One region of the Comamonas sp. 4034 genome, then DNA from elsewhere that is predicted to be linked to it. Evidence: predicted binding sites of a transcription regulator. Region 1 holds the regulator's gene; the other holds the start of a gene.
The links. The regulator HrcA, encoded in region 1, represses chaperone genes, less so after heat shock. The targets are predictions, from matches to a motif close to TTAGCACTCNNNNNNNNNGAGTGCTAA.

Region 1 (3,419 bases):
GACAGCCGCGTGTGCTGGGTGTTGAGTTCTTCCCATTCCTGCTCGGCGGGGGCAAGCTTGTCCACTTCGGATATCTGCCACAGCAGCCGCTCGCGCTCACGCTGGTGGGTCGCTTCCATGCTCCGGGCCTGCTGTAGCGCCTTGTCTGCGGCGCGCCAGGCGAGGTAAGCCTCTTGAACGCCGCTGCAATCGGCATTGGCGTAGGCATCCAGCAGGCGCCGCACAGGCTCTGCCTGCATCAAACTTTGCCAGGCGTGCTGGCCGTGGATGTCGACCAGGGCCGGGGCAATGTTGCGCAGTTGGGTTGCGGTCGCCGCCACGCCATTGATCCAGAATTTGCTCTTGCCCTGGGCATCAATCACGCGGCGCAGCAGCAATGATGCATCGGGCTGCAGCTCATTCTCAGTCAAATACGGCATCAGCGCAGATGGCGTATCAAACTCTGCTATCAATTCTGATTTAACAGCGCCTTGGCGCACAAAGCCGGTATCGGCGCGGCTGCCCAGCACCAGTTGCAGTGCGTCGATCAGAATCGATTTGCCAGCGCCGGTTTCTCCGGTCAAGGCAGTGAAGCCGGGCGAAAAATCAACCTCCAACTGCTCGACGATCACAAAATCGCGCAGCGCAATGCGCTTGAGGCTCATGGTGTGATGCCCCCTTCGTTCCAGCCCAGTTTCTTGCGCAAGGTGGCGTAGTAGTTCCAGCCGCGAGGGTGGAGGAATCGTGTCTTATGGGGAGCACTCCGCACCAGAATCTTGTCGCCACGCAGAATGGAGGCCAGCGACTGCATATCGAAATTGGCCGCTACGTCGCGTCCGCCAATTACTTCGATCGAAATCTCCTGTGTATCGGGCACCACGATCGGGCGGTTGGAGAGCATGTGCGGCGCAATCGGCGCCATGACCCAGCAGGCCAGCGCCGGGTGCACGATCGGGCCACCTACCGACAGCGCATAGGCTGTGGAGCCGGTGGGGGTGGCGATGATCAAGCCGTCGGCGCGCTGATTGGCCACCAGTTGGCCGTCCACCTCCACCCGCAGCTCCACCATGCCCGATGTGCCGCCACGGTTGACGACCACATCATTGAACGCCAAGGCCTGGAATACGCACTCGCCATCGCGGATCACCAGCGCATGGATCATCGAGCGAATCTCTTCTTCGTACTCGCCCGCCAGAATGGCCGACAAGGGGGCGAGGAAAGTCTGCAGCGGAATATCCGTCACAAAGCCCAGCCGCCCCTGGTTGATACCTACCAGCGGCGTGTTGTACTTGGCCAGCTCTCGCCCCACGCCCAGCATGGTGCCGTCGCCGCCCAACACAATGGCAAGATCGCAGCGCCTGCCCACCTCGTCGAGACTGAGCGTGGGGTAGTGGTCCATGCCGGTGAAGTTGGCCGTTTCCTGCTCCAGGTAAGCAGTGCCGCCCCGGGCCTCGACATAGCTGGCAATCTGGCTGAAGGCGACAATGGACTGCTGGCGCACCTCCGCAGAAGGCGGCGCATGGTATTTGCCAATCAGGGCAATGTGTTGAAAGCGAGACTGCATACGCAAATTACATCATTAAAATGCCACCATGCTCGATGATCGCGCCCGATTGCTGCTGAAAACCCTGGTGGAACGCTACATAGCGGATGGTCACCCGGTGGGGTCGCGTGCGCTCACGCAGGCGTCTGGCCTTGATCTGTCTCCTGCCACCATCCGCAATGTGATGGCTGATCTGGAGGGATTGGGCCTGATCGCCAGTCCGCACACTTCCGCAGGCAGGGTGCCTACTGCGAAAGGATACCGCTTGTTTGTCGACACGATGTTGACGGTCGAGCAGGACCAAATGGTATCTGCGGAAATTGCGCCTGAGCAGCCGCAAAAGGTGATTGCGAGCGCTGCGGGAGTGCTTTCCGACCTGTCGCAGTTTGTGGGTGTGGTGCAGGCTCCGCGTAAAAGCTCATCCTTTCGGCATATCGAATTCCTGCGACTGTCGGAAAAGCGCATTCTGGTGATCCTGGTGTCGCCCGATGGCGATGTGCAGAACCGCGTGATCTTCACCGAATCCGATTACTCGCAAAGCCAGTTGATCGAGACGGCCAACTACCTGAATACACACTATGCGGGCCTGGCCATTGACCAGGTGCGCCAGCTGTTGCGCAAAGAGGTGGAAAAGCTGCGCGACGAGATTGGCGCCCTGATGCTGGCGGCCGTTCATGTCGGGGAGGATGAGGGCCAGGCGCAGGACGAGCTGGTCATCGCGGGCGAGCGCAATCTACTGGCTGTCAGCGATTTCAGCAATGACATGACCAATCTGCGTCGCGCGTTTGACCTGTTTGAGCAGAAAACGCAGATTCTGCATCTGCTCGAAAGCTCCAACCGGGCCGAAGGCGTGCAGATCTATATCGGTGGTGAAAGCCAGATATTGCCGGTGCAGGAGCTGTCGGTGGTGAGTACGCCTTACCAGATCAATGGCAAGATCGTGGGTACCCTGGGGGTGATCGGGCCCAAGCGCATGTCTTATGAAAAGATGATCCAGATTGTTGGAATCACCTCAAAGCTGGTTTCCAACGCGCTGAGCCATTCCAAATAGACGCTAGAATGCCTAGCTTCACCTGCAAAGGTGGTGGTGCTGGGGCGTTAGCTCAGTTGGTTAGAGCAGAGGACTCATAATCCTTTGGTCGTTGGTTCAAGTCCAACACGCCCTACCAGTATTCATATAGGAAGTCTGCTATTTAATAGGTAGCAAAATTTCGTTTCTATGATGCGTGTAGCCACTGTGTAGCCATCGGTGCATGGTTTTGCAGCTCAGGCTTACTTCCTGGTGTTGCTCATCCGTCAGTGTCTCGCGCGCGTACGCGTACATCTCAAAAGTTCTCAACTTCTGTGAAAGTCCCTTGTGGCTTGGGTCGTCATACGCGCGCCTGGCATGAAGTTGTGCCACACCAACCCAAAAAACGAATTTTCTAACCTGACAGCGCAAAAGTTTGGTTCCAGTGTCGGTCCTGGCCAGGATTAGGTGGACTTTTGGTACACCCTCGGCCTTGTCGGCGTTCACCTTCGCCTGTATAGCCCTGGTTAAGCACTTCGGCTAAATGATGACCATGGCAGACTTTGTGCGCGTACTTGCTGCGTACCACAGGTTGCGTACCTTACGGGCCGCCAAACAGAGAAACAATGGCGCTCACGCGCGCGTACATCTCCGAAATGAGTATTTGGCAAGACCCCAGGGAGACACGCCATGATGGATATCGTAACCATCGGAGCGGTGACCACCGCGGTCATCAGCGGCCAGAGATAGAGAGGTGACTCCCTTCCTTGCACATGGCATACGGATAGATGTCCTTCGTGATCAAATACAAACGCTGTGTTGCGGTTTGTCAGCGCTCCGCTGCCTTGACTCCTAAAGCATCCAGTGTGGCTTCTTCGTCAGGCCCGG
Region 2 (3,419 bases), on a different contig from region 1:
AAAGCTGCACCAACCGGGGAGGGTTCATCAGGCCCTCATCGTGGGTGTTTTATCTTCTGCGCTGCTGTTGCCGCAACGCTGTTGAAATCCATTAAAAGCCTTATTAAAGTTTTACGCACTGGTAAAAACACTAGCATTGAACAATCGATTACGGACTGCTTGCGCGCAGCGTGCTGAGCACCGCCACTTCATACACCTGAAAGACTGGGTTCATTTTGTTGTGCATCAAAGTACGCAATGGGCATGGCATCTGGCCGCACAATAGGCAGGTAGGCGCCCGTCCCAGCTTGTGGCGCCATCCGAGCTTGTGAGTTGCCATGTCCAGCGCGTCACCGTCCTCCACCGCCTCCGCGGATTCATCTTCGGGCTACAGCCTGCTGCGCGGCCCGTCGGCGGCACGCCTGCGCAAGCAGAACCACATCCTCTCCTGCGCCGAAGAAGTGTTTGCACGCGATGGTTTTGAGGGCGCCTCGCTCGAGGCCATTGGCGCAGCATCGGGTTTCAGCCGCCACAACCTGCTGTACTACTACCCCAGCAAGGAGGCGCTGTACCAGGCCGTACTCGAATCGCTGCTGGACGACTGGCTTGTCCACATGACAGACCTGTCCAAAGACGGTGATCCCCGCCAGCAGATCCGCGAGTACATCCGCGCCAAGTTTGCGTTTTCGCGCAACCGCCCCTTTGCGAGCCAACTGTTCACCAAGGAGATGATTGCGGGTGCCCCCTTTGCGGGCGCTGCCGTGCGCGAACGCATTGCACCGCTGCTGGCGGCCAACGTGGCCGTGTTTGAGTACTGGGCCACGCAAGGCCTGATTGCGCGGGTCGATTTCACCCATCTGATGTTCACCATCTGGGCACTGACCCAGGGCTACGTGGACCAGCGCACCCAGTTTGCTTTGCTGCTGGGCCAAAGCCAGCTTGAACCCACCGATTACCTGGCGGCTGAAACCCTGCTCGTGCAGATGATTGCAGCCACCCTGAAGGTCGATCTGGCGGGCTGATGGCTTCCTTCAAAAGATACGAAGGCTCCAATTTGCTCCTGTTTCAATAGCTATATGCGCTTGCGCTGCAAGCGCTTATTCTCATTTTCGCCTGAAACCCTGCAAGACCATGAGCGGCCAACGCCGATTTTTTAACCCCCCGCTCTTGAACTGTCATCAAACACCCTTATTATTAGCACTCGAAGGGGTGGAGTGCTAAGTGCCGCTAACACAACCCTTGATACGTCGTTGCTCGGCCTTGTCGTATATCTGTACTGCCTGCTGCCTCGCGCCTCGTCTCAACCGTAAATCTACGATTTGCTGGGTTGTGTTAGCGGCTCTGGTTCGCCATTCCTGACCGTTTTGCACTCAAGGCTTGGCCCTTTGCGCTGGGCCTTTTCCCATCAAAACCCGGTATTTGATATTGAAGGAGTTGTTATGAACCTGCGTCCTCTGCACGATCGCGTGATCGTTAAGCGCCTGGAAAACGAAACCAAGACGGCTTCGGGCATCTACATTCCTGACAACGCAGCGGAAAAGCCCGACCAAGGCGAAGTGCTGGCTGTCGGCCCAGGCAAGAAGAACGACAAGGGCGAAGCCATCGCCATGGGCGTGAAGGTCGGTGACCGCGTGCTGTTCGGCAAGTACTCTGGCCAGACCGTGAAGGTCGACGGCAACGAGTTGCTGGTAATGAAAGAAGAAGACCTGTTCGCAGTCGTCGAAAAGTAATCTTTTCGCTCATTCAATTTTCATAGCTACCAGAGTTTGATACATCGGCCCTGGAAGCATATTTGAACCCAATCTTTGTAGGAGCCAAAAATGGCAGCAAAAGACGTAGTATTCGGCGGTGAAGCACGTGCACGCATGGTTGAAGGCGTGAACATTCTGGCAAACGCCGTCAAGGTAACCCTGGGCCCCAAGGGCCGCAACGTGGTGCTGGAGCGCTCGTTCGGCGCCCCTACCGTGACCAAGGACGGTGTGTCCGTGGCCAAGGAAGTGGAACTCAAGGACAAGCTGCAGAACATGGGCGCCCAGCTCGTGAAGGAAGTGGCCTCCAAGACCAACGACATCGCCGGTGACGGCACCACCACCGCTACCGTGCTGGCCCAGGCCATCGTGCGCGAAGGCTCCAAGTACGTGGCCGCTGGCCTGAACCCAATGGACCTCAAGCGCGGCATCGACAAGGCTGTCGCCGCCCTGGTGGAAGAGCTCAAGAAGCAATCCAAGGCTACCACCACCTCCAAGGAAATCGCCCAGGTCGGCTCGATCTCCGCCAACTCCGACGAATCCGTGGGCAAGATCATTGCTGACGCGATGGACAAGGTCGGCAAGGAAGGCGTGATCACCGTCGAAGAAGGCAAGTCGCTGGACAACGAACTCGACGTCGTTGAAGGCATGCAGTTTGACCGCGGCTACCTGTCGCCCTACTTCATCAACAACCCAGAAAAGCAAGCCGCTGTCCTGGACAACCCCTTCGTGCTGCTGTTCGACAAGAAGATCAGCAACATCCGTGACCTGCTGCCTACGCTGGAAGCCGTGGCCAAGGCTGGCCGTCCTCTGCTGATCATTGCAGAAGACGTCGAAGGCGAAGCCCTGGCAACCCTGGTGGTCAACACCATCCGCGGCATCCTGAAGGTTGTGGCTGTGAAGGCTCCTGGCTTCGGCGACCGCCGCAAGGCCATGCTGGAAGACATCGCCATCCTGACCGGTGGCAAGGTCATCGCTGAAGAAGTCGGCCTGTCCCTGGAAAAGGTGACCCTGGAAGACCTGGGCCAAGCCCAGCGCGTCGAAATCGGCAAGGAAAACACCACCATCATCGACGGTGCTGGTCAAGCTGCTGAAATCGAAGCCCGCGTCAAGCAAATCCGTGCCCAGATCGAAGAAGCGACCAGCGACTACGACCGTGAAAAGCTGCAAGAGCGCGTGGCCAAGCTGGCCGGCGGTGTTGCTGTGATCAAGGTTGGCGCTGCAACCGAAGTCGAAATGAAGGAAAAGAAGGCCCGCGTGGAAGACGCGCTGCACGCAACCCGTGCTGCCGTGGAAGAAGGCATTGTGGCCGGCGGTGGCGTGGCCCTGCTGCGCGCCAAGCAAGCCGTGGGCAGCCTGGCTACCGGCAATGCCGAGCAAGACGCCGGCATCAAGCTGGTGCTCAAGGCCATCGAAGCGCCTCTGCGTGAAATCGTGTCCAACGCCGGTGGCGAGCCATCGGTGGTGGTGGATGCCGTGCTCAAGGGCAACGGCAACTTCGGCTTCAATGCTGCCAACGACACCTACGGCGACATGCTGGAAATGGGTATCCTGGACCCAACCAAGGTGACCCGTACCGCACTGCAGAACGCTGCTTCCGTGGCATCGCTGCTGTTGACCACCGAGTGCATGATCGCAGAAGCCCCCAAGGCTGAATCCGCTCCTGCCATGCCCGACATGGGCGGCATGGGT

Region 2: the regulator HrcA is predicted to act here: its motif matches at 1,174-1,200, upstream of groES (co-chaperone GroES).

Annotation. Positions count from the first base shown of each region.
Region 1 is NZ_JBNDIT010000024.1:48-3,466, reverse strand. Features, by position in the region: gene recN (DNA repair protein RecN) at 1-644, opposite strand, end outside; gene ABIE32_RS19385 (NAD kinase) at 641-1,543, opposite strand; gene hrcA (heat-inducible transcriptional repressor HrcA) at 1,572-2,573, shown strand; tRNA gene ABIE32_RS19375 (tRNA-Ile) at 2,615-2,691, shown strand.
Region 2 is NZ_JBNDIT010000005.1:126,844-130,262, reverse strand. Features, by position in the region: gene ABIE32_RS07335 (TetR family transcriptional regulator C-terminal domain-containing protein) at 318-1,001, shown strand; gene groES (co-chaperone GroES) at 1,419-1,709, shown strand; gene groL (chaperonin GroEL) at 1,800-3,419, shown strand, end outside.